Regions from separate parts of the Methylophilus sp. YYY-1 genome, predicted to be linked through region 1. Evidence: predicted binding sites of a transcription regulator. Region 1 holds the regulator's gene; each other region holds the start of a gene.

Region 1 (8,130 bases):
CCTTTTTCACCATCAATAAAGGTAATGCCAGATGTACACGATGCGGTAGACATGAAGCCAGGATCAAACGTGAAATAACCATGTTTGCCCAAGCTGCGGATATCAATCACATCCGTGCCCAGTGAGCCTTTTAGTACCGGTAGCTCAATTGCGCTACTATCGTTGTCAAATGTAATGGTCGCCTTGGTAGCCATAACGTACTCAGTCTTTAATCAAGTTGGTTAAATTATACGCAATCGTTTTGTTTTATCACCGCTTGTGCGGTGACTGTCGCGGAAAAGTTAAAAAAACAATCAAAAGCCTGCACCAGATGTAATCAAGTCACTGGTGCGTTTGCACTGCTTTTGGGAATCATTGCTACGCGTCGTTGCCGGTGCTTAGTTGGGGTAAACGGCACCCAGAATGCGTGGCCCCGCCGCGCCGGTGACCGCGGCCAAATTGCCTGGCAAATGATCTACACAGCGTTGCGCCAGCCAGGCAAAGGCGACCGCTTCCACCCAGTCCACGCCAACGCCCAATTGATCCGTCAGCTGTATGGACTGGCCAGACAGTGCCTGCAGTCTATTCAGCAAGGCCAGATTATGTGCACCACCCCCACAGACGTAGACTTCCTGAGCCCCTGGGCAGAATCGCGTCAGCGCATCGGTGATGCTCACTGCTGTTAACTCAAGCAAAGTACGCGCCACATTTTGTGCACTGTCGGGGTACTGAGGCAGCAGTTGCATTAACCAGGTGTCGTTAAACAGGTCGCGTCCCGTACTTTTAGGTGTGGCCAGTGCAAAATAAGGATCGGCCAGCATGGCATTGAGCAAGTCTGGATTAATTTTCCCGCCAGCTGCCCAGTGCCCGCCCGCATCATAGGGCTGGCCTGTGTGTTGCTGCGTCCAGGCATCCATGAGCAGGTTGCCGGGTCCCGAGTCAAAGCCTGTGACTTGTCCGTGTGCTGGCAGATCACTCAAGTTGGCAATGCCGCCGATATTAATGATGACGCGATGCCTGTCTGCACTCGTAAACACCGCCTGGTGAAAGGCCGGCACTAACGGTGCACCTTGGCCGCCAGCGGCAATATCGCGACTTCTGAAGTCGCCAATGACCGTGATCCCTGTTAATTCTGCCAAGCGGGCATGGTTGCCCAATTGTATAGTGTATGCCAGTGTCGGACAGTGCCGGATGGTCTGGCCATGGCAACCGATGGCTGTCACGGCCTCGGCACGGATGTCGGCGAGCTTAAGCAGTTGCTTGACGGCTTGCGCGTAGAGTTCTGCGAGCTGGTTAGCAACCACTGCGGCCTCGTGTAACTCGTTATTGGCGGGCGTGTGCAAGGCCAGTAGACGCTGTTTAAGCGCGTCAGGGTAGGGCAGAAAATAGGTGGCCGTTTGTGTCAGTTGCTCGCCCCGTTGCGAGGTGAGCACGGCATCCACCCCGTCCAGGCTGGTACCGGACATCAGTCCAATAAACAAACGTGGCTGGGAGCGATCGGCAGAAACTTGCATGGGTGTCATTTTAACACTGCTCCAGCCGCGCTTACAGAAATGCATGGGATTACGTTAAAATAGCTGTTTTACTTATTTGAGACGGTGCCATCAGTGCGCATCGTTGTATTTGACGGATACCCGCATGACCGATACCAAACAACCCTCATCTGAAGTGCCAGCATTGAGCCCAGAAATTGCCAAGGCGTTGGCCATTATCAAGCGTGGCGCAGATGAGTTACTGATAGAGCAGGAGCTGGTCGAGAAACTGAAAACAGGCAAGCCGTTACGTGTGAAAGCAGGCTTTGACCCTACCGCGCCCGACTTGCACCTGGGTCATACCGTCCTCATTAATAAATTGCGCCAGTTGCAGGACCTGGGCCATCAGATTTTATTCCTGATCGGTGACTTTACCGGCATGATTGGTGACCCGACTGGCAAAAGCGCCACCCGTCCACCCTTAACCGTGGAGCAGGTCAAGGCCAACGCCGATACCTATGCTGCACAAGTCTTCAAAATTCTGGATCCCACCAAAACCGAGATTGTCTTTAACTCCAACTGGTTAAGTGAACTTGGCGCGGCGGGGATGATTAAACTGGCTGCCAGCCATACCGTGGCCCGCATGCTGGAGCGCGATGACTTCTCCAAACGCTTCAAGGGTAATCAACCGATTGCGATTCACGAGTTTCTGTACCCGTTACTGCAAGGATATGATTCGGTCGCCCTGCAAGCGGATCTTGAGCTCGGTGGTACCGACCAGAAGTTTAACCTGCTCATGGGGCGTGAGTTGCAAAAGCAGGCCGGCCAGTCGCAGCAATGTGTGCTGATGATGCCGTTGCTGGAAGGGTTGGATGGCGTCAATAAAATGTCTAAATCACTCGGTAACTACATTGGCATTAGCGAGGCGCCAGAGACTATTTTTGCCAAGATCATGTCGATTTCAGATGAACTGATGTGGCGCTATATTGATTTGCTGTCTTTTGCGACGCTGGAAACCATTGCCGAATGGAAGGCGCAAGTCGCCAGCGGTGAAAATCCCCGCAATATCAAGGTCGGCTTTGCCCAAGAAATTGTGGCGCGTTTCCATGGTCAAGCCGCGGCTGAAAAAGCCTTGCAGGACTTCCAGACCCGTGCCAAAGGCGGCATCCCGGATGACGTGCCCGAAGTTGAAGTGACCATTGAAGGCGAGAGCATCGGCATTAGCCAATTGTTGAAACAGGCGGGCCTGGTCGAAAGCACCAGTGAAGCCATGCGCGCAGTGCAGCAAGGCGGCGTCAAGCTCGACAGCGTCAAGGTGGATGATAAGAATCTGCCTTTGACAAAAGGTGTGACAGTGATCGCACAGGTGGGTAAACGTAAATTTGCCAAGATCACAATCAGGTGATTTGAGCTGAGAAACAAAAAAGGCCGCATCTGCGGCCTTTTTTGTTTAGAGCGTTTTGCGCAAGTTCGCGGGAGGAATATTCAGGGACTCGCGATATTTGGCTATGGTACGGCGGGCAACGACGATACCTTGTTGTGCCAGTGTGTCGGTGATCTGGTTGTCCGACAAAGGCTTTTTCGGGTTTTCTTCGGCCACCATTTGCTTGATCAAGGCGCGGATAGCGGTGGCAGAGCAGGAGCCGCCTGCATCTGTGGCCACCGAGCTGCCAAAGAAGTATTTGAGTTCATAGACGCCACGCGGTGTGAGCATATACTTATGTGTGGTGACGCGGGAAACTGTGCTTTCATGCAAGTCGAGTTCTTCGGCGATTTCACGAAGCACCAGTGGCCGCATGGCAATTTCACCATGTTCAAAGAAGTTGCGCTGGCGATCTACAATGGCTTGTGACACGCGCAAAATGGTCGAGAAGCGCTGCTGGATATTTTTAATCATCCACTTGGCTTCCTGCATCTGGCTTTGCAGGTATTGGCCTGAACTCTCGCGGTTGCGCTTGAGGATGTCCGCATACATCTGGTTGATGCGCAGTTTGGGGATCACGCCATCATTTAAAGAGGCGACCCAAATGCCCTTGATTTTTTTAACCACCACATCGTGCTGGATAAAGTGATCGTGACTAAAGCTGGAAAACTCGCTGCCGGGTCTGGGGTTTTGCTGGCGGATCAGGTGCTGCGCCGCCTTGAGTACCGCTTCATCGCAACCAAGCACCTTGCGCAGTTTGACAAAGTCTTTGTTGGCAAGCAGCGCCAGGTGGTCTTTGGCAATGGCAATGGCGGTTTGCAAGTGTGGCGTTTCTTGCGGCAAACGCGTCAGTTGCAAGAGCAGGCACTCGCGTAAATCGCGCGCACCTACGCCTACAGGGTCCAGATTCTGGATCAGCTTGAGGGCGGTTTCCAGTTCCAGCAGCTCGACCTCAAGTTCGAGTGGCAAGTGCTCCACAATCTCCTGCAGATCTTGCTCCAGATAGCCATCATCAGTGATGCTATCCAGTAGCAGTTTGACCAGGCTCATGTCACGTTGCGATAAATGTGCCAGTTGTATCTGATCAATCAGATGCTCGCGCAAACTGATGCTGGTGGTTTCCTGTCTGGAAAAGTCACTGTCTTCGTCTTCCTGATGATTGCGTCCGGCTTCGTCCCAGTTGCTGGTGCTGCCAAACTCTTCATAATCATCTTCAAACTCTGGCGGCGTGAATTCCTCGTTTAAATTGGGCAGGTCGCTCTCGCTCCCGCCCAGCTCATCGTGCAAGTCTTCACGCAGACTTTCTGCCGGTGCGGTGATCTCTTGCTGCGTTGCCATGTCAAACGAGCTGGCATCTGTCGGCTCAGCTTCTACAGTGGGGGGAGGCGGTGTGTTATCTTCAAACTCGCCTTCTTCACCGTCTGACATTTCCAGTAACGGGTTTTCCTGCAGGATGGTTTCCAGTTCCTGGTTCAGTTCCAGCGTGGAAAGTTGCAGCAAACGGATCGATTGCTGCAGCTGCGGCGTCAGCGCCAGATTTTGCGAAATACGTAATTGCAGGTTCTGTTTCATGACGGATTACAGCCTAAAATTCTTGCCCAGATACACTTCACGCACACCTTCATTCTGAATGATTTCATCGGGCGTGCCTGCTGCAAACACAGCGCCTTCATTGACAATATAAGCGCGGTCACAGATATCCAGCGTTTCGCGCACATTGTGGTCGGTGATTAAAATACCAATATTCTGACTGCTCAGGTAGCGGATGATTTTCTGGATTTCGATCACCGCAATCGGATCAATCCCGGCGAACGGTTCATCCAGCAAAATAAATTTAGGGTCAGTGGCCAGGCAGCGCGCAATTTCAACGCGTCGACGTTCGCCACCAGACAAGCTGACGGCCTGACTGTTGCGGATGTGCTGGATATGCAATTGATCCAGCAAGGATTCAAGCCTCGCCTCACGTTGCTCTTCCGTATAGGGACGGGTTTCAAGAATGGCGAGGATGTTGTCGGTTACGCTGAGCTTGCGGAAAATGGATGCTTCTTGGGGCAGATAAGCCAAGCCCATGCGCGCGCGCTCATGCATGGGCGCGCGGCTCACGTCGGCGCCATTCAGCGTAATGTTGCCTTCATCCAGCGCAACCAACCCGACAATCATGTAAAAGCTGGTGGTTTTGCCTGCCCCGTTGGGACCCAGCAAGCCGATCACTTCGCCACTGCGTAACTCAAGCGTCGTGTTTTTGACGACGGTACGGCCCTGATAGGTTTTTTTCAGGCGGTTAACCTGCAAATGGTTCTGATCTGCTGCCATGGTTTCCATCTTTATGCTTACTCTTTGCCTTGCTCACCAGTGTTTTCGGCAGGGGCAGGTTCGACCTTGAGTTGCAAGGAGCGATTCATCCGTAACCCCTGTTGAGAGGTTGGCTTGTTGTCAATGACAGGCGGTGTGGTTTTATTTTTAGGCTGTATGGTGGCCTTGACGCGGCTGCCAGCCGTCCCGTTCGGGTTGGCTTTGGTGCCGCCAATCACCTCGGCATACTCGGCGTTAGCGTCGTAGCTGATATAGTCCCCGGTCACGATGTCTTCACCACGTTTAACCCAGGCATTGGTATACAGTTGCACTTTATCCATGCGGGCGTTGTATTCGATACGTTGACCACTGCCTTGCATCCACTCGTCTTTACCGGTACGTTTTTGTTTGAACGTGGTGGGGTTGCCGGTACAGGTGCTATGTTGAAAGCCGTCCTGATCCTCGCGTACGATCATTTTGTCCGCCTTGATTTGCAAAGTGCCCTGATTAAGAATCACGTTGCCCGTGTAGATACTGATTTTTTTAGCATCGTTCACGGTCACGGTATCCGCTTCAAGCTCTATCGGTTGATCTCGGTCAGATTCTTCGGCTAGCACACTCAGCGGCATGGACAATAGCGCCCATACGCTCATGCAGATCGCTAAAAATAAGGGCTTGTGCGTGTTCAACTCATTTCTCCATAATCAACGGTCATTGGCGTTCTGTGTTTGACGCCTGGGCCGGGCTTGCCAAATTGCTGGCGACGGGTGGACGCTCATAATGCACATGCACCCGGTTAAACAATTGCATGGTATCAGCCCGGTTATCAAAACGCATGCCCGTGCCTGTAATCACTGTCGCCGGTTTTTGGCGGATGATCACCGGCTGGTCTGTGTGTGCCACCTCGGTATCCGGCTCCAGCCAAAGCCGCTCGGTTTGCATTTGTGTTTCTGGCTTGGTGGCAGAGGCTTGGCGGATCACCTTGACCTGATTGCTAAACTCCACCAGTTTACCATTGGCGGAAACACGTCCTTGCTGACCATAAATTTGCGTGTAAGGCTTGTTCAGGCCAAACTGGGTAAAGCGTGGCCGCTGCAATTCTGCATAGTCATTGGCAGGAAAGTGGCGCATTTTTGCAGCCGCCAGCACATATTTGGTATTGCCGGACGCATCCGTGCGGGTACTCACAAAGTTGTACAACATGTAGTCCGGCGCTTGGCGATTAAGTATGTTCATTTTGAGTGCTTGCTCTTGTACATTCTGGTTAATCCAGAAGGTCAGCAGCGCCAGCAACAGCATTAACGCAATCGGCAACAAAATGGGGTGTTTAAGCATGCCTGAATTCTAATGCCTGTTTAAGCTAAACGACTTTGGCTTTCAATAAGTCATGCATATTGAATGCCCCTACCAACTGCCCTTGGGCATCTACTGCCAAAAAGCCATTTATTTTGTGCTGCTCCATCATGTTAACTGCTTCAACCGCCATCTGATTCGTCTCCAGCAAATACGGCTGTTTGTTCATCACGGTATCAATGGATGCCTGTGGATTGTTCTTGCCCTGCATAAACAAGCGGCGCAAATCGCCATCGGTAAAAATGCCTATTGGGCGTTGCGCGTGGTCCACAATAGCCGTGAAGCCCATGCCCTTGAGTGAAATTTGCGTGATGGCTTCCTGAATGGAGGCGTGTTGATCAATTTGGGGCACGGCCGCGCCGGTACGCATGACATCCTTGATGCGCACCAGTAGCCGTCTGCCCAAGCTGCCACCGGGATGCGAACGGGCGAAGTCTTCGGCAGTGAACTCTCGCAAATCGAGCACGCAGAGTGCTAAGGCATCGCCAAGGGCCAAGGCCGCTGTCGTGCTGGCTGTGGGAGCCAAGCCGAGTGGGCAAGCCTCATGGCTCACGGCAGCACTCAAATGCACTTCCGACTCACGTGACAAGGTGGAGTCTTCGCTGCCCGTGATGCTCAACACCCGAGCACCTATGCGGCGGATCGCCGGCAAAATATTAATAATTTCATCACTCTCGCCAGAGTTGGACAGCGCGATCACCACATCTTCTGCCGTAATCATGCCCAAGTCGCCGTGGCTGGCCTCGGCCGGGTGCATGAAAAACGCCGGTGTGCCGGTACTGGCCAAGGTGGCCGCAATTTTGCCGCCGATATGGCCGGATTTGCCCATGCCCGTGACCACCACCCGGCCCTTGCAGGCCAGAATCATATGGACGGCGGCCTCAAAAGCCGAGCCAATGCGGTCTGCCAGATGCCTGATCTCATCGGCTTCGTGCAACAACACCCCTCGTGCGCGCGACACGATATCGGGTGTTTTAACAAGATGGATGCCGGAATTTGCTGTCATCATGGCGGGTAAGTATAACAAGCGAGTTGCCTGACAATAAAGTAAAACACCCTTTTTTTACGGTTTTTTTATTCTCAGGCACATTTTTTGCATAAAACAAAGTTTTGTGGCACGATGCATCATCCTGAAACAATTGCGTTTCATAATAGACCTTGACCCTTCAGCGCTGGCTGATGGCGATCAAACCCCTGTTTGACCGGCTTGGTATAAATGCGTTAGAGCTTTGCATGTTTGATTCCCTGATACATCTTTTATTACTGCTGACCAGCTCGGTCTTCGCCGTGGGCTTGTTCCGCATCCTCGGCTTGCCTGCCATGCTGGCCTATTTTGTCATCGGCATCGTGCTGGGCCCGCACGCCCTGGGCTTGCTGGAGGACGAAGAGTCCGGTCGCCAGGTGGCCGAGTTTGGTATCGTGTTTTTGATGTTTAGCATCGGTCTCGAGTTTAGTCTGCCTAAGCTGTATGCCATGCGAAAAACGCTGTTCGGGCTAGGGGGCGGACAGGTCGTGCTGACCTTGCTGGCTAGTCTGGTACTGGGCAAAGTGGCCGGGCTCAGCCTGACTTCTGCTTTTATCATTGGTGCGGCCATCACCATGTCCTCGACC
Region 2 (8,130 bases), on a different contig from region 1:
ACATGCCACGTGAGCCGGTCGCTTGTGCCAGTACCTGCACTTGCTTGAGCGCTTGTGGCGCTTGCGTCTCAGCAATGCATTCAAACGCCAGGCTTTGCAGCGCATCACCCACCAAGAGTGCCGTGGCATCGTCATACTGCTTGTGGCAGCTGGGTTTGCCACGACGCAAATCGTCGTCATCCATGCATGGCATATCGTCATGCACCAATGAAAACGCGTGTATCAACTCCACCGCTGCCGCACTGGCATCAGCCGTCATTCTGGAGGTGCCTGCCAGTTCTGCTGCGGCATAACTCAATAAGGCGCGGACCCGTTTACCCCCACCCAGCACCGAATAACGCATGGCCTGGTGCAGGCGCTCAGGCAATACTTGGTCACTTGGCAAGAGGCGAGACAGCACCTGCTCCACATGTTGTTGATGTGCGCGTGCCCAGTGATCAAAGACAAAAGCAGAAGTAGTCATGAATAAACAGGAAAGTGGCTGGCGGGTTAATTCGCTTCGAAGGGCGTCAGTTGCTGTTGTTGGTTAAGCAGCATCACGGTTTGTTCTGCTTGCTCTAAAGAGGTCTGGCAAGCTTGTAACAATTGCACGCCCTCAGTATAGGCTGCCAGCGAGGCCTCCAGCGGCAATTCGCCTGACTCCATGCGCTTGACGATGGTTTCTAGCGCCGCCAGACGTTCGGCAAAACTGGGTTGATCACTCACCGCAGACGGTGTTTTTTTGGGAGCACTCATGAAAATAGGCCTATGAAAACGCTGGCTATTTTAACAAAACTCCCCCTGCTTGCGGGATTATTCTCAAGATAGGGTTATTGCGCTGGCGGCAGCACCTTGAGCAAAAATTGGCGGATATCGTTGATCTCTTCGTCGCACACACTATGCGGCATATCGTATTCATGCCATTCCACCGCATAGCCTGCGGCCTCCAGTGTTTGCCGCGACGCTTGCGAAGTTGCCAGTGTGATTACACTATCAAAGCGCCCATGCGCCATCCAGATCGGGCACTGCTGGTTGGCTGGGTGTTTTTCTTGAGAGAGCTGGCTCTTTAAGGGTAAATAAGTGGAAAGCGCCAGTACGCCTGCCAACGTTTGCGGAAAACGCGTTGCCGTATGCAAAGCCATCGCCCCACCTTGCGAGAATCCCGCCAGTAAAATGCGGTGCGCCGGAATCCCCTGCGCAATTTCTGCTTCTATCATCGGGTTTAATATCGCTTGCATGCTTTTAATCCCAACTTCATCTTGCGGGCTATCCGGCTGTAGCCCAAAGATGTCATACCAGGCACGCATCTCGTAGCCGTTATTCAGAGTAACTGGACGATAGGGGGCGTGGGGTAAGATAAATTTTATGTGGGGCAGGTTGAGCATCTGTACCACAGGCTCAAAGTCATGTCCGTCGGCACCTAGGCCGTGTAGCCAGAAAATGCATGATTGTTTATGACAGGTAGCATTTAGAGTGATGTTTTTGAGCATAACTTGCGCTTGAAATTGTAGTTTGCCTAATCATAATTTATTTCTGAGGCAATCAATGATGAGTACTAGTCAGCTTTTTTAAAATTTTGAGAATGTTTTTCTTAGGTCTATCTTCACTCTATCAAGATGGTAGGGGCGATTTCAGGTTAAGCGTTGATCATTTTGGTAGGGCGTGAGTTGCGTTGCTCTGCAATAAAAAACGAAAGCCCGATTAACGGGCTTTCGTTTATTCCCCCTAGGGAGTTAAGATGCTGCAGCTCTGGAGCATGTTGCACCTTGAGACATATCACATGTAATGACTCGGCCTGTACCAGCGTTATTAGCTGGTACAGGGTTAAATGTTGTGGTTGCAGCTGTTGGCGTTGCAATTAGAGTGCAGGCTGATGGTCTGTGCGCATTCACTGGACGATTAACTGTAAGAGCAGCTAGAGAGCTTTTCGCGTATGCACTGGCCTCTGCCAAGCATGCCGAGTCTGCTGCTTCACGGGTGTAATCCTGATATGCCGGAATCGCCACTGAAGCCAAAATACCAATAATCGCCACTACGATCATTAACTCAATCAGGGTAAAGCCTTGTTGTACGTGTTTTTTCATCATGTTTTCCTTCAAGTCAAGTTTAAAGTCAGTTACTTCTTTGTTTAAGTCACTGCTTTTTCAACAGTGTTGGCTAACCCTAAAGCAACAGGCGTGCCAATCCGCTTTTGTAGTTTGTAACTGATTGAAAAATATGAATTAAAGGGTTTTTATGCTTTATTTCTTTGAATTGAATTTAAAAAGTGAGGGCTTGGTTGCGATTAGTTAAGCTGACAGAAAGTGACAGGCTTTGCCCATCTTTGACAGAATAGGTGATGGTTTTGGGCAGGTGGTTTGGCTAAATGCAAAAAAGGGATTGTGTGGTACACAATCCCTTTACTTGGTGCCAGTCGCTTGCTTTTGGCCGTGACTGATTTGCAAAAACAGTGCTGTTTACAACGTAAGACTTACCAGAATTTCCACCAGGGTTTACTGTTGCCTTGCGATTTTTTTCCAGAACCCTGGCTAATTACTTTCCCGATTCGGCAACCTTTTTCAGGCTTTCGAGACCTGGATCAAAAAAGTCGTCGAGCGCCTTGGTCGCGGCATCATCATTTTGCTCAGGCTTTGGAATGTTGGAGGAATCGGCGCGAGTGTAGCTGCCTTTGACTGAAACGACAGTGTCATTGCCGTTGGCAGTCACTGTGATCATTGGGTAAAAGTTAGCAAACTGTAATGTACTTTTTTCATACACATATTCATATTTAACGCGCATGCCAGCGTCGTCAATAAAACGCAGTTTTTCGTACATGACGCCGCCGTTTTTCAGTTTGACGGTGCGGTAGGTGGCATCGTCGCCGTTTTCATCTTTTTTCTGCTCTACGGTGGTAGACACAACGCCTGAATGCCAGGCTTGTTCGTTCCCAAAATCTTTGACCAATGCCCATACTTTTGCAGCAGGCGCTTTGATGGTGACGCTTTTTTCAAAGCGTAAGGCTGCTGCACCGTGTGCACCAGCGGTGAGGGGGATCAACGGCAATAAAGAAACAGCAATCATGCCTAGAAATTTTTTCATTACATATCTCCTGAAATTTACAGACTTTTAAAACTAAAGCTCGGCGTGGATCGGTAAGCGGTCAAAGTGTTTTAAAAAACAATCCGAGACTTTACCCAAAAATAAACTTCTTTGCGACTAATTCATTGGTCATCCTGTGAAAAAATCAAAAAATAGACTGCTTTGGCTCTGCACAGCCCTTTTCTTGCTATTTCGCTTCGAGAATAAATTGCCCGAAAGAGCGGCATAACTTAGGACTGCTGATCGTTTGCGTCACGGTATTGGTGAGTGCATCAATGATGGAGACATTGTCAGTACCCCAGTTGACGACCAGTACCTGATTACTGGCCTTGTCGTATTCAATGCCCTCGGGATATTCGCCCACAGCGATGGTTTTGATGGTGTTGCCATTGGTCAAATCAATTACCGATACGCTTTCGGCGTGATTGTTGCTCACGTAAGCACGACGGCCATCTGGACTAATCGCCACGCCATAAGGATGCTGCCCGGTTTTGACGGTGCTGGCCTGATAGGTCTCTACATTCAGCAAGGTCAGCGTGTTGCTGACCACATTAACGACAAACACGGTTTTACCATCCGGGCTCAAGCTTAGTGCAAAGGGATGCAGACCAACGGGCACTTGCGCGATGGTTTTCAAGGTTTTGGTATCGACCACGGTGACATCGTTACTGTCGCGGTTGGCGATAAACAGTTTTTTGTTATCCGCACTGACCAGCAAGCCGGAAGGGGTTTTGCCCGCTTTGAAGGTTTGCTGTTTTTCAGGATGCGCAGTATCTACTGCAATCACTTGCTCACCGCCCCAATCGGCCACGTACAAGGTTTTCTCGTCGCGGCTTAATGCAATGCCAACGGCTTGGGCGTTGACCGGAATTTCTTGCACCGTTTGTTGGGTGGCGCTATTAATCACTGACACGGTTTGGCTATTAGCGTTGCTGATATACACACGCTGTTTTTTAGGCGCAATGGCGACCCCAACCGGCGCTTTCCCCACCGCAATGGTACGCGTAACTTGCTTGCTGGCAATATTCAGCACGGATACACTGTCACTGCCTTGATTTGTTATATATGCAAGATTTTCAGCGAAACATGTTTGGCAGATAGTAATGAGCAGGATGTTTGCAAGTGACTTTTCGATCAACGCCAGATATTGTTTCAAACATCGAAAAAAATAATTTGGGTTCTTGAGTAACGTACGCATAACAATCAAACGAAGTATTCTTAGATTTGGTTGACATCAATCTTTTTGAGTGAATTGAAATTGAATACTGTGGTTTTTAAGTGATTAAATTCATTAAAAAAAGTATTTTTTTCTTCTACCCAAATGGGCTATGTTAATTTTCAATTTTTATAGGGTAATATCGGTAAGAGGGAATAATTTAAACTTTGAGGAGACACTATGAAACACATGTATTTAGCCGGTTTAAAGTTGTTGCTGTCAATATCAATGCTATCGCTTGCAAACTCTGCTTTTGCGATAACTACTACGACGGGAACGGTGGTCGGTTCTGATTTTGTTAACGGTCAGTCTACATACGCTACTACTTTTTCAGACGGTACGATTGCAACATTTACAGGCAGTAGCGCGTTTAAGAAGAAAAGCCAGGACGGTATCACTGGTGTTGGGATTGCCGGTGGTAGAACAGATGGCGAAATTGATATCGGTGAACGATTGACGGGTTCTTTCTCTAAAGAGGTAATTGTTTCCTCCCTGAATTTGGCATTGTTGTTTGATGGTCCTGAGTACGGTGATGTTAAAGAGGTTGCTAAACTGCTGGTGAATTTTGCGGATGGCGGTACAGCTTCATATTACCTAACCGCGACAGGCGTGCATACTGCAGCATGGACTGGTGAAGGTAGTGTTTTGTCAATTGGCAGTGGTGCTGTAAACGGTGGTACTGGCGCTTGGCAAATCAATAATCCATTTGGTTTCCGTTCTGTTGACAGCATCTCATTCACAGCGGTAAAAGGTTATCCGAAATCAACTTGCCCTAGTTGCGATAATCAATCAGATTATACCTTTGTGGGAATGGTTGTAACGCCAGTGCCTGAAGCTCAAAGTTCTGCAATGATGTTAGCCGGATTACTTTTTATGGCTGGTTTGTACATTCGTCGTATCAGAGCTTAAAACTGACACTTCATCAAGTGTAAAAAGTTACTTGTTCAAAAAAGCTCACGATCAGTGGGCTTTTTTGTTGCTTAAAACGAGCTGTTTGTAAATACTCTGACATCGGTTGTCCTTTCATTAAAGTCTAAAGTGTGAAAAAATTGCATGAAATATTGAAGGCAGTTTTTTATGTTAGATCGTGATGGATACCGTCCAAACGTCGGAATTGTGCTTTGCAATACGCACAATCAGGTGTTTTGGGGCAAGCGTATCAGGGAACATGCATGGCAGTTTCCGCAAGGCGGCATCAAATATGGTGAAACGCCTGAGCAAGCCATGTATCGTGAATTGATGGAAGAGGTTGGCCTCAAGCCTGAGCACGTTAAAATTCTGGGCCGTACACGTGACTGGCTGCGCTATGACGTGCCTACCAGCTGGGTCAAGCGCGAGTGGCGCGGAAGCTACAAAGGACAAAAGCAGATCTGGTTTTTGTTGCGCCTGATCGGGCGTGACAGTGATGTGTCATTGCGCGCGACCGAGCATCCCGAGTTTGATGCCTGGCGCTGGAGTGAGTATTGGGTGCCGCTGGAGGATGTGATCGAATTCAAGCGCGAGGTCTATCAATTGGCCTTGAATGAGTTGGCGACTTTTCTGCATCATCCTGCCAGACGCCATTATCCTAAAGCACGCAAACCCTCGGCCGTGACCAAGCAGCCGCCCACCGTAACGCCAGAATAATGTTCATGCCTGGTTTATAACCAGCTTGCTGTTGCGCGATCTTGCGGTAATATCCACTGCGGTCTCAGGCCGTGGCAGGTGTAGCCGTTGGGGTAACGCACCAGATAGTCCTGATGCTCTGGTTCTGCCAGCCAGAAATCTGTTGCGGGCGTAAGCTCGGTGACAATTTTGCCGGGCCAGATGCCTGAGGCGTTCATTTCAGTGATCAATTGTTCGGCAACAGCTTTCTGTGCTGCTGATGCATAAAAAATGGCTGATCTGTAAGAGGGCCCCAAATCGTTACCCTGGCGGTTGGGCGTGGTCGGGTCGTGAATCTGAAAGAAAAACACCAGTAATTGCCGCAGGCTGATCTGCGCGGGATCAAATACAATCTCGATCGCCTCGGCATGGTTGCCATGATTTTTGTAAGTGGCATGGGGCACCTCTCCGCCGGTATAGCCTACCCGTGTGCTAATGATGCCTGGCAGTCTTCTGATTAAATCCTGCATGCCCCAAAAGCAGCCACCCGCCAGAATAATGTTGTCTTGCATAACCTTCCTCTTTCATCACAAGCAGCCCTGCGTGGTCAAAATGACCGGGTTTTAAATATGGGAATGCTTGAGTCGTGTATCAAATCAAACACTTACTGTCTGTCCAGTATAGTGTGTTTAGGTTAAAATACTTCATTTTAGTTCTAACAATGTTGGGGAGCATATGTCAGTCAAGGTAGGCATTAACGGGTTTGGACGGATAGGTCGCATGGCGTTGCGTGCGGCAATTGAGCAGCCAGAGTTCAGCAATATTGAAGTGGTCGCGATTAACAGCTCATATGATGTTGAATACATGATGTATTTGCTCAAGTATGACTCAGTCCATGGTCGGTTTAATGCCAAAGTAGAAGCTGACAATGGCGCGTTGGTCGTGAATGGTAAGCGTATCCATTTGACGGCTGAGCGTGACCCGAACAATATTGACTGGCGCAAAGGCGGTGCAGAGATTGTGGTGGAGTCCACCGGCGCCTTTTTGACTCAGGAAACCTGCCAGCCGCATATTCAAGGCGGTGCCAAAAAAGTAGTGCAATCTGCGCCGGGTAAAGATGATACTCCCATGTTTGTATTTGGCGTGAATCACCATGAGTATACTGGTCAGGCCATTATTTCAGCGGCTTCGTGTACCACCAACGGCTTGGCGCCTTTAGCCAAAGTCTTGCACGATAGCTTTGGTATCAAGCGTGGCCTGATGACCACCATTCATGCCGCCACTGCATCACAACTCACGGTTGATGGCACCTCCAAAAAAGACTGGCGCGGTGGTCGCAGTGTGTTTGAAAACATTATTCCTTCGAGTACAGGCGCGGCCAAGGCGGTGGGCAAGGTGATTCCTTCCCTCAACAAAAAACTCACCGGCATGTCCATGCGCGTGCCTTCTGCCGATGTGTCTGTCGTTGACCTGACCGTGGAGCTCAATATCGAAACGACTTATGAGGCCATTTGTGCAGCCATGCAACAAGCTGCTGACGGCGCGCTGAAAGGCGTACTGGAATACACCAACGAGAAGGTGGTTTCCAGTGACTTCCGTAGCAGCCCAGCCGCCAGTGTGTTTGATGCCGATGCCGGCATTATGCTGGATCCGACCTTTGTTAAAGTGGTCGGCTGGTATGACAATGAATACGGATATACCTGTAACCTGCTGCGTCTGGTTCAACACATTGCTTAATCATGCACGGGGCTTTATGCCCCGTTTGCTTTTGCCAAACAGCTTTTTATCCTTACCAGTTTATATTCAAGCGGCGCCGACCGCTCAAGGGAGACCTTCATGAAATTCATCAAAATGACCGACCTCGATTTACGTGGCAAGCGCGTTTTCATCCGTGCGGATCTCAATGTGCCGGTAAAAGATGGCGTAGTGACCAGTGATGCCAGAATTGTGGCCAGCATGCCCACCATAGAATATGCATTAAAAGCCGGCGCCAAAGTGATGGTGACCTCACACCTGGGCCGTCCTGAAGAGGGGGTGTATACCGAAGAAAACTCCCTGAAGCCCGTGGCCGATGTCATGAGCAAGCTATTGGGTCAGCCGGTCCGTCTGGTGAAAAACTGGCTGGCACCGAATGCGCCTGAAGACAGTTTGACCACAGAGGACGGTCAGTTGATTTTGCTCGAAAACTGCCGCTTTAATGTGGGTGAGAAAAAAAACAATGATGAGTTGGCCAAAAAGTACGCCGCGCTCTGCGATGTATTTGTCATGGATGC
Region 3 (8,130 bases), 430 kb from region 1:
TGGTGTGGTCAGGCCAAAAATAAAGATATTTTCACTGCCGACCTCTTCCATGATCTCCACATTGGCGCCATCCAGCGTACCTATGGTCAAGGCCCCATTGAGCGCCATTTTCATATTACCGGTGCCACTGGCCTCGGTACCTGCGGTCGAAATTTGCTCGGATAAGTCGGCGCCCGGGAACAGGATTTCTGCCGCACTGACCTCGTAGTTAGGATAAAACACCACTTTTAACTGGTCTTTGACCGCCGGGTCGTTATTGATCATCACCGCCACATCGTTGATCAGGCGGATGATCTGCTTGGCCAACCAGTAGCCAGGCGCCGCCTTGCCTGCAAAAATGATCACCCGTGGCGTGTGATGGCTGGCATGACCGCTACGAATCCGGTTATACAGCGTGATCACATGCAGCACATTGAGCAACTGGCGCTTGTACTCATGAATACGCTTGATTTGCACGTCAAACAAGGCATCCGCGCTGACCGCAATACCCGTCTTCTGCAAAATCTTGTCGGCCAGGCGCTGCTTGTTGGCTTTTTTCACTTCGCGGAACGCTTTTCTAAACGCCGCATTCTCGGCAAACGGCTCAATCTGCTTGATCAGGCTCAGGTCCTTCTGAAAGCCGGTGCCGATTTGCTTGGTCAGCAATTCTGTCAGCAAAGGGTTGGCCTGGTTCAACCAGCGGCGTGGCGTGATGCCATTGGTCACATTGGTGAACTTGCCAGGATAAATTTTGTTGAAGTCAGCAAACAGCGTGGTTTTCAACAACTCGCTGTGCAGCTCGGCCACGCCGTTCACGGTATGGCTACCAACAATCGCCAGATGCGCCATGCGCACACGACGGCCGTGGGTTTCGTCAATGATGGACACTCGTTGCAACAAGCCGGTATCGCCCGGGAAGTGCTGATTCACCATTTGCAGGAACTGGTGATTGATCTCGTAAATAATCTCGAGATGCCGAGGCAACAATTGTCCGAACATGTCCACCGACCAGGTTTCCAGGGCTTCTGGCATCAAGGTGTGGTTGGTGTAGGCAAACATTTTGGTGACCAGCGTCCACGCACGGTCCCAAGGCAAGTGATAATGATCCACCAATTGATGCATCATTTCGGCCACGGCAATCGCTGGGTGGGTATCATTCAACTGAATGGAGACCTTGTCAGGCAAGGTGTTCCAATCCGAGTTGTAATTGGTAAAGCGATGCAAAATATCCTGTGTAGAGGCCGAAACAAAGAAGTATTGCTGCTTGAGGCGCAACACCTTGCCCGACTCGGAGGTGTCATTTGGATAGAGCACTTGCGAGATGGTTTCGGCACCGTGACGGCCTTCTACCGATTTTTCGTAGTTACCTTCGTTAAACGATTTCAAGTCAAACTCATTGGTAGCCTTGGCAGACCATAAGCGTAGATTATTCACAGTCTGCGTGCCATAGCCAGGCACAGGTACGTCATAAGGCATGGCCACCACCGTTTCATGATCAACCCAATGATGTTCCACGCCACGTTCGGTGTGTACATGCAACACGCGGCCATAAAACTTCACCTCGCAAGTATGCTCGGGGCGCTGAATCTCCCAGATATTCTGATACCGCAACCAGTTATCAGGATTTTCTTTTTGCTGGCCTTTCTCGATGGTTTGCCTAAACATGCCGTAGTCGTAACGGATGCCATAGCCGGTAGCCGGAATATCCATGGTCGCCATCGAGTCGACAAAACAGGCAGCCAAGCGGCCCAGGCCGCCATTACCCAACGCCGCATCGGGCTCCATCTCGGCCACGCCTTCCAGCTTTTGGCCAATCTCCTGCAAGCCTCCGCTTAGATCGGGTGCAATGCCCAAATTCAGTGCGGCATTTGACAGCATACGGCCAATCAAAAACTCCAGAGATAAATAATAAACGCGCTTGGTATTGGCGTCGCGATAAGCGTCGCGGGTATTCACCCAGCGGCTCATCAAGTGGTCGCGCACGGTAAACGCAGCCGTTTGGTACCAGTCACGCGCCGTGGCCCAAGAGTTTGATTTACCAATAGAAAAAGTCAGGTGGTTACGCAACGCCTGGGGGATAGGCAATTGCTCTAACAAAAACTCTTCAACCGGTTGCGCAGTTTCGACGGGTGTCTTGGATTTAGGCGTTTTCTTCACATTGGCAGTCATGCATCTTCCCCTTGAGTTTGATTCATAGAATTGCTTTCAGTTAGCAAAAGCAAAAAGCAAGCCTACAGCAAGAATATGTCAGACAGAAAAAAAGCCACAAAATTCATGCTGTGGCTTTTGATTATAGCGCCCGTGCTTTGCGGGCAGAGAAGACTTTTACAATTTCCAGGTATAAGCCACGCCCAATGCATCCTGATACATGCGCACATTCGCGTCCCCTCCACCAAATCCAGCAGGGATCGAATTTTGACCGCGTACTGTATTTTCAAAGGCATGGGTATAAGCAAACGAGACTTCCGATTGCGGACTCAACACCCAAGTCGCGCCAATCGACACATGATCTTTCACCACGCCAGGCGCCAGGATATTAAACAGCGTATCGCCCGCGCTAATCGGCTGATCCACATGGTTATAGCCTGCACGCAAAATCAACTCCGGGCTATATTGATACAGCGCACCGATCTTATATACCTTGGCATCCTGCCAGTTAAATCCGGCGCCATTATCGTTACCCAAGCCATTGCTCAAGTTAGATAAAGAGGCGTTACCAACAGCATCTACCTCACTGTAATTGATGCGCTGAAAATCCGCGGCCAGCGTCAACGCCGGCGTTACTTTGACCGCCACACCCACGCCATAGGTGGAGGGGATATCGAAATCACCCTGCTCGGCAAACAAGCCCTTGTACTTGTCAAACCGGCTCATATAAGTACGGCTCTGATAAGTGGCCCCCAGCGTCACGGCATCTGTGATTTCGCCCAACCAGCCAATATGCACGCCCGCCCCATAAGAATCATCATGACCGTTGTTGGTCAGATTGGCTGCCGAACTACTGGCATTGCTAAAGTTTTGCAGCCCCTTGGCTTCAAACCGCTGATAAGCCAGATTGAGGGAAACGCCCAGCGTATGATGCTCCTGCACCTTCCAGGTGACGGTAGGCGCCACAAACACCTGGGCCAAATCCACGCCCGTGCGGCGACCATTACTGTTAAACAGCGGAATACCGTTTTTGTAGTCAGTATTCATGCCGCCATTACCGTAAACACTCACACCCAGCGTGACATCCTCAGAATATTGCGTGTTGTAGCCTAACTCTGGAATAAAGAAATTCTGGCTATCATTGCCTTTATAAGTCCCATTGGCTTCTGGCGCACCACTGCCTTCAATCTCCGATTCACGCACCGGCCTAAACCAAGTCACGCCCGCATCCACACGGCTCCCCACTTTACCCATCCCAGCCGGGTTGGCCGCTGCCGCCAGCGCATCTTGTGGCAAAGCGATGCCCACGCCACCAACGCCTTGAGAGCGAACACCATACCCATGAAAAAAATAACCATCCGTCGCCCACGCATTACCAAACGAAAAAGCGACCGCTACCGGAATAATCTTTGACCACTGATACATCTCAATCCTTCAATAACCTTGTTGGATTGCAATATATCAAGCGATTAAAATTCCAATAAATAATATATAAAAATATATTTATAACTAAAAAATATAAAAGCCCGCGGCGCGGGCTTTTATGAAGGAGAGCTTAATTAAGGATACATTGAGTCAATTTGAGCGGGATTGAACGCGTTGGCAACAAGTTGCCCTCTCTACTCGGCTTTTGCTCGTCCCGGTTGATTGATCGGTCATGCAGCTCATTTTTCACGTGTAAGTGCTTGACCACCAGCACCAGGAAAATCAAGTACTACGTTGTTTTCGTCTTTGATTATTACCATAATCCCGCCACCTGGTTTGCCATCAGTTGTTTTGAAGTCTATGCCCCATGTATTATCAGTAAGGTTGATATAGCTAATATTTGCTTTATTTGGTTCAGCAAGTGGTTTCCCGGAGAAGTCAAAAGCCGTATATGTGATTGTTGAAGGTGTAAACTCCCAAATGAAATTTGCTTTAGGTGCATGGCCTTTCCATTTGCCGAATAACATATAAGGTTCGCCAGCAAAAGCTAAGTGAGAAATTGATAAAACAAACGCTATTGTTGTGATTCGTATAATATTCATTTGAAGTCCTTCATAAATTAATCAGGTTATTAACCCCAGTAGATACCGTTATGAGAGACAAGCTTTTAATGCATTGCCTATATGGAAAGGTTTTCATTTAAAACGGTATCTACACGGCTAAGCTGGCATTTCCTTAAGCAATTGAAATAACGTTTCCCTTTCTGCAGGGGTTATGTTCTTAACGCGCGACTTTCCCGAGGAGCTAATTATGACTATGTGCTCCCAGCCTTTGTCGGCAGAAAACAAGTCAAGAGAACTGCGGCTACCATTAGCGTGAGTTAGAAGAATCACTTGCGATGGTGAGGGTGGGCTCACTAACAACACTCCCACCTCTGAATTATGTTCGTGAAGCCAGCGTTCTAATGCCTTTAGCTGAACTTGGTTTAGCCTCCATGTCCTTGTGTGCGGAAGGGCTGTAGTTAATCCTTGATCTGTTACCTCTACCGCAACCAGTGGAGAAAAATCCTGTTCGCAACCAGCAAGAACAGAAACAATTACAAAGATGATCAGATAAAAATAGCGCATGACTAATATATGGCTAACATTTCACAAAAGGGACACCATCTGACCATTGATTTCTACAGCAATTGGCGTTTGATTGTGAATGCCTAAATACTTCCTCTGATCGACTGATCCACATCGTTACCATTGCTCAACTCTTGTAATGATCAGTTATCGATTTTGCGACGACGTGTGGCAACAATACACACAACGCCCCCTAATGCTGACATGTAGATTGAAGACGGTTCAGGAACTGAGGCTGAAAAATTTGTGTAGCCAGACGCTTTTGCTAAGGGCGAGAACGGAATAAATAACTGGTAATTTCGCGTTGATCCGTCTTCAAAAGTGAATTGATAGCTCGCCTTGGATGGTGAGTAGCTCGACTTAAAGGAAAAATATCCAAGATTCGTTGAGGATGTCGAGACACTCTGCCAAATCAACGTTGTTTTGCTATCAGAGCCTTGTTTGTCTACGATATAAGTCCAGCCATCTGGAATCCTCATCGAGAAGATGCTGCTATCAGTGAAGTACGGCATGACAACCGTTTTAGCCTCAAGCGGTGCTGCAAACCCATAATTCCAGCCAGTTGAGTCTTGAAATGGCACTAGCACGATGGGGGAAGGCTGAAACACTATGGGGACATTCAGAAGTGGCTGAAGATGTGCCTGTGCTGATGGGCGATCATCACAAACGTATCCAGAAACACAAAGGGTACCAGCTTGCGCTTGCGTCGACATGTTGAACGTGGTCAGCATCACCACAAAAAATAGTATATGTCTCTTCACTAGAGATTCCCTGATGATTTTTTTCAATCATCCTACTGACTGCACATTACAAGCATGTTAAGTCTAGCGAAGCTCTCTAAATAGTCCGAAGGGTGGGCAAGTTATTCCCACGCGTAACAATCCAACAAAAAAATTCAGCTGAACCAATAAACACCATCGCTTTAATCAAAAAGTCTCTCTGTCAGATAAAGAAATACGAGCTTCAGTGACTTCATCGCGTGGGCAACAAGTTGCCCCCTAATTGGCTTGTAAATTGTTTGCGCTTTGAAGGCATTTAGGGTTGAGGATTTCGCATTGCAGCTTGAACCTGGGATTGGGCAAGCAACCACTGGCGACCAAAATCTCTTGACCCTTCAATCGGTGAAAGAGCCATGTGAAGTCGGGATACAACGTCAAATACAAAGCTGAACTGCGTGAACATGGCCTCTAGGTCAGCCTTTGTATAGATGAACAGCTCTTTCCGAAGCGGAGCTTGAGGGTCAATATCAGTTTCAAGGTTCCATGCCTTCTGATTGGCTCGTGTTAGCCAGGCGGCGAACTTGGCCGATGGACACCATATTAATTGGTCCGGCTCGTTTGATATGACTCCAAAGATGCCGTGAGCTAAATCATTTCGCTCGCTGCTTGACGACTTATGGATGGCCATCACGGCCTTAAACATTGCAAGATCCTGCCCATCCAACCGTATAGAAGCAGCGCTAGAGAGGGCATCACGTTGAGCCCGTGCGTTTTGTAGAGAGAGATAGACGGCGACGGCCGCATCTGATCGAGAGTCGAGCAACGTTCCAAGGATAAGAGACATCTCGACATCAACAAGCGACCACGTAAGTAAGCATCGTGCAATGATTGACGCCATTTCAGGCCGGTCAGCCATGCAGTTCTGATTTATGTAGTAATGGGCGTCTGGATTAGCTCGAAGAAATGGCTGTCTTGGCATACATCAGCTCGCTAAGTTTGTGCATTTGCGCGCGTTAGATTTCGGAGCCTAACTATTAAGTAGCCGTCCTAATGACAGCAGGTAATAGAGCGTTGAAGTTTTCATTTTTATATAAAATACAATCACTTGATTTAAAAATAGAGAGCGTATTTAAAGAGGTTAATTACAACTAGCCAGTTCTTGCTTATTTGTTGATAAAACATAATGCCACAGCTGTTAAAAATCTACTAAAAATTCGTTGTTTTTCTATGCGGGATTGCAGCGTAAGCTTCTATGACGGGACTGGGAATTAATCTTCATTGCAAAACAAAAAAGCCACCTTTGTGGGTGGCTTTTTCTGATACCTCAACTTCACAATTACAGAATCAAACTATTCATCCGCTTCACAAAACTAGCCGGATCTTCCAACTGGCCACCTTCTGCCAACAGCGCTTGATCAAACAGCACATGCGCATAATCGGCAAACTTGGCATCGTCGCTTTCAGCTTTCAATTTTTCAACCAAACGGTGGGTCGGGTTAATCTCTAAAATCGGTTTGCTGTCAGGCGCTTTTTGACCAGCCGCTTTCAGGATACGCGCCAGGTTGCCGGACAAGTCATGCTCTCCTGCGACTAAACAAGCGGGAGAGTCAGTCAGGCGGTGCGTAACCTTCACTTCTTTCACGCTCTCGCCCAGCGCGGTTTTAATGCGCTCGACCAGGTCTTTGGCTTGTTCTTCAACCTGTTTTTGGGCTTCTTTGTCAGCTTCGTCTTCCAGCTTGCCGAGGTCTAAGTCACCCTTGGCAATCGACTGCAATTTTTTGCCTTCAAATTCGGTCAGACTGCCCAGCAACCATTCATCTACCTTGTCGGACATCAGCAACACTTCAATGCCTTTTTTGCGGAAGATTTCCAGGTGTGGTGAGTTTTTCGCCGCAGCAAACGTATCGGCTGTGATGTAGTAAATCGCTTCTTGCTCGGGCTTCATGCGCTCAATGTAGGCCTTGAGCGAGACATTTTGCTCCTCTGTATCCGCGTGGGTAGAGGCAAAGCGCAACAGGCTGGCGATCTTGTCTTTGTTGGCAAAGTCTTCGCCGGGGCCTTCTTTAAGCACGCGGCCAAACTGTCCCCAGAACTTGGCGTAGTCTTCGGGTTTATTTTCAGCCAGGTCTTCGAGCAGGCCCAGCACTTTTTTCACTGAGCCGTTTTTAATCGCTTCTACGTCGCGGCTGTCTTGCAGAATCTCGCGCGAGACGTTGAGTGGCAGGTCAGCGGAGTCAATCACGCCACGCACAAAGCGCAGGTATTGTGGCATCAGTTTCTCGGCGTCTTCCATAATAAACACACGTTTCACATACAGTTTGATGCCCTGGCGGCGATCACGGTCGTATAAATCAAACGGCGCTTTGGCTGGCACGTAGAGCAGCGAGATGTATTCTTGCTTGCCTTCTACGCGGCTGTGGGTATAGGCGAGCGGATTTTCAAAGTCGTGCGAAACGTGTTTATAAAACTCGTTGTACTCTTCTTCGCTAATGTCGTTTTTGCTGCGTGCCCACAAGGCAGAAGCTTTGTTAACGGTTTCGTCCTCATCGGTGGGGACCTGTTCGCCGTCTTTCCATTCTGATTTTTTCATCACAATCGGCAGGGTGATGTGGTCAGAGTATTTGCGGACGATGGTTTTCAGTTTCCAGTCGTTCAAGAATTCGTCTTCGCCTTCGCGCAGATGCAAAATCACATCGGTACCGCGACCGGCTTTTTCAGTCGCTTCAATGGTG
Region 4 (8,130 bases), on a different contig from region 1:
GCCCACAATCGCCGACACATCCGACCACATCAGCTTGGAAGGCAAATCACTGATGTAGTAGACGTCTTTGGACAAAAACTGCACATTAAAAGTATGTTCAATCCAGGGCACCACGGTCTCGATATTGAGGGCCAGCAACACGCCCAGCACCGCCCCCGACAAGGTGCCGATAATGCCTATCATCGCGCCTTGCACCACAAACATTTTGCGTATGCTTTGCGGGGTTGCGCCCATGGTGCGCAGGATGGCAATATCCGCACGTTTGTCAGTTACCGCCATCACCAGCGTAGAGACAATATTAAACGCCGCCACCGCTACGATCAGCGCCAAAATAATAAACATCACTCGTTTTTCGAGCTGGATCGCCTTAAAGAAATTGGCATGTTGCTGGGTCCAGTCAGTGACGTAGTAGTTGGGTCCCAGTGCCTGTATCAGCTCGCGGCTGACGCGGTCGGCCATAAACAAGTCATCCAGCTTCAGGCGCAAGCCAGAAACCTGATCGCCCAGCCGGTAGAGCTTGGCCGCATCGTCCAAATGAATCAAGGCCAGGCCCGCATCATACTCATACATGCCAACCTGAAAAATCCCGGCCACAGTAAATTGCTTGATGCGAGGCACCAGTCCCGCCGGAGTCACCTGCCCTTGCGGCGCCATCAACACCACCTTGTCGCCAACACGCACGCCCAGCGCCAGCGCCAGGTCTGCCCCCAATACAATATTGAATTGGCCTGGCTGCAAATCGGTCAGCTTGCCAATTTTCATCTGGGTTGCCAGGTCAGAGACTTTGCCTTCCTGTGAAGGTAACACGCCACGAATCAGCAAGCCCTGCACCGCTTCGTCATGCGTCAACATGCCTTGCGCCATGATGTAAGGCGCCACGCCGGTGATGGGGCTGGCAACCGCCTTGGCCGGAATCTGCTCTATCTGCTGCTGCAAATGCTGCCAGTCCGGCAAACCGGCTTCAAAGCTACGCACTTCAATATGCGAAGCCACGCCTAAAATGCGCTTTCTGAGCTCATCCTGAAAGCCGTTCATGACCGACAACACGACAATCAGTGCCATCACACCGAGGGCAATGCCTATCATGCTGGTGAGGGAGATAAACGAAATAAAGTGATTGTTGCGTTTGGCGCGTGTATAGCGCCAGCCTATCCAAAACTCATAAGGCAGGCGCCGCGCGAGCGCGCTGAAAAAGGTGTCATTCTTCATGGCCGCATCTTAACAGCTTTTAATGGCATCGCGATACCTGCCCACAGTGAAAGCGCAGCTCAACCCTGGCGCGCCTCAATAGCTTGTCAGCCAAATCCGACCCAAAAATGCGGGCATGGCCGACTGAACCGAGGCAAGCTTGCCTTTAAGATGTACTCAGGTCGATGGCATGCACACCGACTGTCACAACGATCTAAATCAAGAATGTAATCATAGGAGACTCGAGATGAACAAAGACATTTTCGAAGGCAACTGGAAGCAGCTTAAAGGCAAAGTCAAAGAACAATGGGGAAAACTGACCAATGATGACTTGGATGTGATCGAAGGCAAACGCGACCAGGTCGCAGGCAAAATCCAGGAACGCTATGGCATCACCAAGGATGAAGCTGAGAAACAGCTCAAAGCCTGGGAAGACAAACACCGCCACTAAGGCCTGTGCCATACCCACTTAGCATGATGCAACGCTTGGCGTTTTAGCATCATTGTCTAAGCAGAGGCGCCCCGCAGGACAAGCTCAGCTTGTCCTGCGTTGTTTCTGCCTATCAGGCCTTAACCTGTATTGCGCAAACTGGTAGCAATGCCATTAATGGTCAGCGGAATGGCCCACTTGAGTTTTTCATCGGTTTCGCCATTGCGGTAACGCTGTATCATTTCTACCTGCAAGTGATTAAGCGGATCCAGATAGGGCAAGCGGTCGCGAATGGATTTGGCGATCACCGGTTGAGTGGCCAGACGTTGCGTGGTACCAAGCAGCAGATTGACCGCGTCGGTGGTCAGCTTGTGTTCATGCGCAATGCGGCTGAAAATTTCTTCGCGCAAGGCCTTATCAGCCAGCAAATGGGCATAATGGCGCGCCACGATCAGGTCTGTTTTCGCAAGCACCATATCGACGTTGTTAATCAGGGTATTAAACAGCGGCCAGTGTGCCTGCATCTCCAGCAACATTTCCAGACGTGCCTGCTTCAAGGCTGGGTCGTGCGCTAAAAACTGGTGAATGGCGCTGCCCAGACCATACCAGCCTGGCAGCAGCAAGCGGCACTGCCCCCATGAGAATCCCCACGGAATCGCCCTTAAATCCTCAATCCGTCGCGTCGATTTGCGCGCGGCGGGCCGGCTACCCAGATTGAGTCCGGCAATTTCCTCAATAGGCGTGGTATTGAAAAAGTAATCGGCAAAGCCCGGGGTTTCATAAACCAGGCTACGGTAGCTGGTCATCGCCGTGGCCGAGAGGGCTTCCATCACGCTTTCAAACGCACGCCGTTTGGCGGGCTCCAGCTGGTCGGCCGGGAACAAGGTGGCATCCAGCGTCGCCGCAATCAGGGTTTCCAGATGCTGGCGGCCGACCACCGGGTCTGCATAACGCGTGGAGATGATTTCGCCCTGTTCGGTCAGGCGAATCTGGCCATCGACGGTGCCGATGGGTTGCGCCATGATGGCCTGATAGGTCGGGCCGCCGCCACGGCCAACCGTGCCGCCACGGCCATGGAACAGGCGCAACTTGACGTTGGCCTGGTTAAACAGTTCCACCAGCGAAATTTCTGCTTTATACAGCTCCCAGTTCGAGGTCAAAAAACCGCCATCCTTGTTGCTATCCGAGTAGCCCAGCATGACTTCCTGCTCATTGCCCTGGAAACGGATCACATGGCGGATGCCGATAAGGCTCAGCCATTTGCCCATGATCATGGGCGCGTCGCGCAAGTCGGCAATGGTTTCAAACAGTGGCACAATATTCAGATCGACCTGGATATTGGCCGAGCCCCACACGCCGCGCAACAAGCCAGCCTCACGTTGCAGCAAGGCCACTTCCAGCAGGTCAGACAAGGTTTCAGTGTGCGAAATAATATACTGGCGTACCGCATGCTCACCAAAGCGCTGGCGCACCTCACGTACGGCTTCCAGCACGCCGATTTCCTTGTGCACCAGCTCGGAATATTGCTGGAAAGGCGAAAACAGCAGGCGCGGTTGCTTCAGTTCTTCGAGCAAAAGGCCGATTTTCTCTTCCTCGTTAAAACTGGCGTAGTCAAAATCGTAGCCCGCCTTATGTAACAGCTCGCTAATCACCGCTTCATGCACGTCAGAGGACTGGCGGATATCCACGGTGGCCAAATGGAACCCAAACGTGACTATGGCTTTAATCAGCTTGCCCAGCCGCGGATAAATCAAGGCTTCACCATGATGACGGCGTAATGAATCGGCAATGGTCTGCAAGGGGTGCAGCAATGCCTCAGGATCTTCGTAAGGCTCGTTGCCGACTTCTTCCGGCAAACTCCAGCTGGCATCGGGTAGCAAATGGCTGGCGGTCACCAGCAAACGGTCATGCACACCATTGAGCGCGAGCCGGTAAGGTTCATCCAGGCGATGCGATGACTGGTCGCGCGAAGCTTTCGCCAAGGCCAACACTGCGTCATCCACACCAACCACGCGCGTGGACACAGCCAGCTCGCGCTTGAGCGCGGCCAGCTCTTGCAGATAGAACTTGAACAAGGTGGTGGCCTGCAGGCGCACACTATCGCGCAAGGTGGTGCCATTCACAAACGGGTTGCCGTCACGGTCGCCACCAATCCAGCTACCCATGCGCAAAATACCTGGCAAGTCCATGCCGGGCAGCCAATCTGCCAGGTCGCGCTCGATATCCTGCAGGATTTCAGGGATCACATGTAAGAAGGTACTTTCGTAATAGGTCAGTGCGTTTTCAATCTCATTGAGCACACTGAGCTTGGAGTAGCGCATCATGCGGGTTTGCCACAAGGCCGACACCGCGCCTTGCAACAATAGCTTGTTGCGCGCCAGTTGGCGCTCAGACACCATGTGCCCACGCTGCCCCAGCAACTCCGCAATCAGCTGCTCAATGTCCAACACACTTTTACGCTGCACCTCGGTCGGATGCGCGGTCAGTACCGGTGAGATCAACGCGTCCTGCAACAGTTGCTGGATTTTTTGCGGCGCGATGCCAGAGGCCTTGATTTGTGCCAGCGTGTGCGACAGCATGCCAGGCGCAGGTGTATTTTGCTGGCAATGGCCGAGTTCCTGTCCGTAAAGATCTTCGGCCAAATTCACCAGATGTTTGAAATAAGCCAGTGCACGTACCACGCGCACCGTATGCTCCAGACTCAGGTCAGCGAGCAACTGCTCAAGATCTAACGAAGCCTGCTGGTCATGATTCTGGTGAAAACGCAATGCGGCTTGCCGGATGGCGGCAATTTTCTGCGCAACAGCTTCGCCCTCCACCTCCAGAATGGCCTGATCAAGTAAATCACCTAACAACTGAATATTGTTGGACAGCCGCATTTCCGCCGTTAGCATGGCGTCGGCTGCAAGTTTTTTTATCATGATGCCTCTCCTCTAGCTTAGGTTATCCCTAGCAACAAGCAGGCCATCTAAAAAAAAGATTTTTTTACTTTAAAATCAGCGTATTGGAAGAAACGAAACTCAAGCGCCATATACGAAGTGACTCCCATGCACTGCCAACAGGCAAACCGGTGCACCGATTTGGGCCTCGAATCACATGGGCAACAGTCGCGTTGAACCCAGACTTTCCATCAGTCTCTGAAACGGCAAGGCCGCACAGTTTGATGGATGTTTTGCGGAAATTTGCACTAGCAAAGACGCTACGACTATGCATCACACTCGGTTTCCTGAGGCATAATAGACAGATGAAATGCATCAATCTCGATCATTGGATGGCACAAATCCTGTCCGTCTGGCAATCGTTGGCCGCGCAGAGCGTTTGGCTGCAGGATGGCTTTTTGCTGCTGATGTGCCTGATCATCGGCTTGCTGCTATTTCTGTTTGGGACCGTGATCGGGCTGTTTACGCAATCACTGTGGGGCATTTTTACGACGGGTCGCCAGGGCAGCGAGGAAGAGCACAAGTAAATAAGCGCTATTCTGGCGTCAGCCAGCGGGCGATCGCGTCGAGCTCTGCCGCACTGTCGCTGTCAAAATCTGCATACTGATGACCGCCGGTTCTGGCATACCAGTACTCGCTATTCCAACGGTCACCTTCTATTTTATGCAATACCGCATGTATCCAGTTGGCAGTGGGATCACTGTACACCTGCGCAATCTGATGTGCGCCATGCCAGTCTCCGGCTTGCGCCAGCCTCACTGCCTGCAATAACAATGTCCGGTTAGACATGCTTGGGGTATTCAATCGTCCCCTTCTGGATGAATTCGATTTTATAGCCATCCGGGTCTTCGATAAAGGCAATGACAATGGTGCCGTGTTTCATCGGCCCCGCCTCGCGCACCACTTTGCCGCCCTTGGCCTTGACCAGCTCACAGGCTTTATAGGCATCGTCCACTTCAATCGCCATATGACCATAGGCGGTGCCCATGTCATAAGTGGTTTTGCCGTAGTTGTAGGTGAGCTCCAGCACGGTGTGGTCGTACTCGTTACCATAGCCGACAAACGCCAGTGTAAACTCGCCGTCAGGATAATCCTGGGTACGGATTAACTTCATGCCCAGTACGCCGGTATAAAAGTCGATGGAACGTTGCATATCGCCCACGCGCAACATGGTATGTAAAATCCGCATTGATGTCTCCTTGATCTCTGATTTTTTTAATCTGTTGTGGACGTAACCGGTCCACTCGGCTTAACCCCGCGTGGCAACAATGCGCTGATATTTCTCCAGCAATTGCTCCTTGGTTTCGCGCCGCTCAGGGTCTAGCGGAATGCAGCTGATCGGGCAGACCTGCTGACATTGCGGTTTATCGTAATGGCCGACGCACTCGGTACACAAGTCGGGGTTGATTTCATAAATTTCTGCGCCTTGCGAGATGGCTTCATTCGGGCACACGGGCTCGCACACATCGCAGTTAATACATTCATCGGTAATAAATAAAGCCATGATTTTCTTTACATCGCTACAGAGGCGCCATCACTCAGGCGATCGCCAGTTTTTGCTTGATTGCCCGTTCGACGCCTGGTGAGACAAACTGGTTCACATCTCCTCCCAGGCGCGCCACTTCACGCACCAGGCTGGAGGAAATAAACATGAACTCTTCCGCCGGGGTCATGAACAGGGTTTCCAGTTTGGGATAGAGCTTGCGGTTCATGCCCGCCAACTGAAACTCATATTCAAAGTCACTGGCCGCACGCAGGCCACGGATCACCATCTGCCCGCCCTGCGCCTGCACAAACTGCATGAGCAAGCCGTCAAAGCCGACCACACGGATGTTATCGCCTGCAAACACCGACTCTGCCAGCGCAACCCGCTCTTGCAGGCTGAACAAGGTTTGTTTGCTGGTGCTGCCAGCCACTGCCACAATCACTTGGTCAAACAGCTTGGCCGCCCTGCGCACAATATCCTCATGCCCCAGGGTGATGGGATCAAAGGTGCCTGGATAGACGGCAATTCTGGTTTTACTCATCGCTTGCTTCCGTAATCATCGTTGTGTCGTTGCTGGCTGCCGCTGACTTGATTGCCTTAATCCGTGCCAGCAGCCGCATCGGCTGACGCGGGTTGCAGCAGGTGAAAATAGACCTGACCCGCTTTGCCCGATTTGACCACCTGCCAGCATGCATCGGATTTTAACGCATATTCGGCCTCAACATATAGCCAGCCTTCAGGCGCCAAATGTCTGGGCAGCACGGGCAACAATTGCGCCAGCCAGTCCTGGCGATACGGCGGGTCACAAAAAATCACGTCAAACGGCTGTTGATTGCTGCCCAGAAAAGTTCTGGCATCCATTTGCTGGATGCAGGCCTGGGTCGCCTCCAGCAAACGCTGGTTCTGGCACAAAGCCGCATAAGGCGCTTTGGCCAATTCGAGCATGGTGACCGCTTTGGCATTGCGAGACAGCGCTTCAAACCCCAGGGCACCGGTCCCCGCAAACAAATCCAGGCAGGTTTTGCCTGTCAAGTCCTGGCCCAGCCAGTTAAAGACGGTTTGCCGCACGCGGTCTGGCGTCGGGCGTAGCCCTTCGGCATCGGGAAACTTGAGTACACGGCTACGCCATTTCCCGGCATTCAATCGTACCTGATTCATGAGCGGTGGTTGATTCGAATAAATAAAGCAGCATTATCCCAGATTTTGCATCCCGACTACCCATGGCCTGCGCTAAACCGAGGGTGCACCCAAGTCATCGTGTTATGATTTCGTTAATTCATCAAGGAATATTGCTATGGAGTTCTTATTTGGCTTTGGTCTGCTGGGCGGCGTGATCGCGCTGGCGCTGTCACTGTTTTGGGTATGGATGCTGATTGATTGCCTGGCCAATCAAAGTGAAGACAAGCTGGTGTGGTTTCTGGTGATTTTCTTTTTAAACCTGCTGGGGGCCTTTTTATACTACTGGCTGGCGAGAAAAAAGCGCATGGCTTAATCTGACCCCGCTCACCGCAACAGACATAAAAGCAAAAGCCGGCAAACTGCCGGCTTTTTGTTATTCCGCACCAACAATCACGGTGGCAAAATGCTCAGGATGGATGCGGCGCTTGAACGCATCATTCACCTGTTGCACAGTGACGGCTGCGACCTTGTCATTAAAACTATCCAGGTAATCCAACGGCAATTTGTAAAAGCCGATCATGTTCAGGTACTCCAGAATCTTGCTATTACTGTCTATACGCATGGGAAAACCACCAATCAGGTTATCCTTGGCCGCAGCCAGCTCCTTTTCTGTCACGCCTTGATCGACAAATTTCTGTACGGTGGCCATCACCAGCTTGAGCGCTTCTTCACTTTGCTCTTTTTTGGTTTGCAGCCCGATCTGGAATGGTCCCAACTGGCTCATGGGCATAAAGTAGCTATACACGCTATACGCCAGACCGCGCTTTTCACGGACTTCCTCGGTCAGACGTGACACAAAACCACCGCCGCCCAAAATATAGTTACCCACATACAGCGCAAAGAAATCCGCATCGCCGCGTTTATTGCCAGGCTGGCCAACCAGGATGTGTGCCTGCATGGCCGGATGC

The links. The regulator sigma-54, encoded in region 1, starts transcription at its own class of promoters, with help from an activator protein. The targets are predictions, from matches to a motif close to TGGCACNNTTCCTGCT.
Positions count from the first base shown of each region.
Region 2: the regulator sigma-54 is predicted to act here: its motif matches at 2,147-2,162, upstream of GOC95_RS06040 (prepilin-type N-terminal cleavage/methylation domain-containing protein).
Region 3: the regulator sigma-54 is predicted to act here: its motif matches at 2,197-2,212, upstream of GOC95_RS09185 (glycogen/starch/alpha-glucan phosphorylase).
Region 4: the regulator sigma-54 is predicted to act here: its motif matches at 4,570-4,585, upstream of ppc (phosphoenolpyruvate carboxylase).

Region 1 covers NZ_WOVG01000002.1:84,769-92,898, forward strand. The annotation lists gene gltA (citrate synthase) at 1-194, opposite strand, end outside; gene GOC95_RS07005 (anhydro-N-acetylmuramic acid kinase) at 378-1,493, opposite strand; gene tyrS (tyrosine--tRNA ligase) at 1,618-2,856, shown strand; gene GOC95_RS07015 (RNA polymerase factor sigma-54) at 2,902-4,446, opposite strand; gene lptB (LPS export ABC transporter ATP-binding protein) at 4,453-5,196, opposite strand; gene lptA (lipopolysaccharide transport periplasmic protein LptA) at 5,205-5,819, opposite strand; gene lptC (LPS export ABC transporter periplasmic protein LptC) at 5,878-6,501, opposite strand; gene GOC95_RS07035 (KpsF/GutQ family sugar-phosphate isomerase) at 6,527-7,528, opposite strand; gene GOC95_RS07040 (cation:proton antiporter) at 7,753-8,130, shown strand, end outside.
Region 2 covers NZ_WOVG01000001.1:1,239,074-1,247,203, reverse strand. The annotation lists gene GOC95_RS06055 (farnesyl diphosphate synthase) at 1-463, opposite strand, end outside; gene GOC95_RS06050 (exodeoxyribonuclease VII small subunit) at 490-735, opposite strand; gene GOC95_RS06045 (dienelactone hydrolase family protein) at 810-1,469, opposite strand; gene GOC95_RS06040 (prepilin-type N-terminal cleavage/methylation domain-containing protein) at 1,713-2,063, opposite strand; gene GOC95_RS06035 (SRPBCC family protein) at 2,512-3,057, opposite strand; gene GOC95_RS06030 (YncE family protein) at 3,245-4,255, opposite strand; gene GOC95_RS06025 (hypothetical protein) at 4,454-5,182, shown strand; gene GOC95_RS06020 (RNA pyrophosphohydrolase) at 5,351-5,899, shown strand; gene msrA (peptide-methionine (S)-S-oxide reductase MsrA) at 5,914-6,429, opposite strand; gene gap (type I glyceraldehyde-3-phosphate dehydrogenase) at 6,593-7,594, shown strand; gene GOC95_RS06005 (phosphoglycerate kinase) at 7,694-8,130, shown strand, end outside.
Region 3 covers NZ_WOVG01000002.1:519,646-527,775, reverse strand. The annotation lists gene GOC95_RS09185 (glycogen/starch/alpha-glucan phosphorylase) at 1-2,148, opposite strand, end outside; gene GOC95_RS09180 (outer membrane protein transport protein) at 2,305-3,552, opposite strand; gene GOC95_RS09175 (hypothetical protein) at 3,792-4,154, opposite strand; gene GOC95_RS09170 (PEP-CTERM sorting domain-containing protein) at 4,823-5,467, opposite strand; gene GOC95_RS09165 (hypothetical protein) at 5,715-6,314, opposite strand; gene htpG (molecular chaperone HtpG) at 6,735-8,130, opposite strand, start outside.
Region 4 covers NZ_WOVG01000001.1:935,151-943,280, forward strand. The annotation lists gene GOC95_RS04430 (lipoprotein-releasing ABC transporter permease subunit) at 1-1,209, opposite strand, end outside; gene GOC95_RS04435 (CsbD family protein) at 1,436-1,639, shown strand; gene ppc (phosphoenolpyruvate carboxylase) at 1,759-4,539, opposite strand; gene GOC95_RS04445 (hypothetical protein) at 4,863-5,084, shown strand; gene GOC95_RS04450 (hypothetical protein) at 5,092-5,346, opposite strand; gene gloA (lactoylglutathione lyase) at 5,339-5,746, opposite strand; gene GOC95_RS04460 (YfhL family 4Fe-4S dicluster ferredoxin) at 5,807-6,061, opposite strand; gene coaD (pantetheine-phosphate adenylyltransferase) at 6,096-6,584, opposite strand; gene rsmD (16S rRNA (guanine(966)-N(2))-methyltransferase RsmD) at 6,641-7,201, opposite strand; gene GOC95_RS04475 (PLDc N-terminal domain-containing protein) at 7,338-7,535, shown strand; gene GOC95_RS04480 (pitrilysin family protein) at 7,596-8,130, opposite strand, start outside.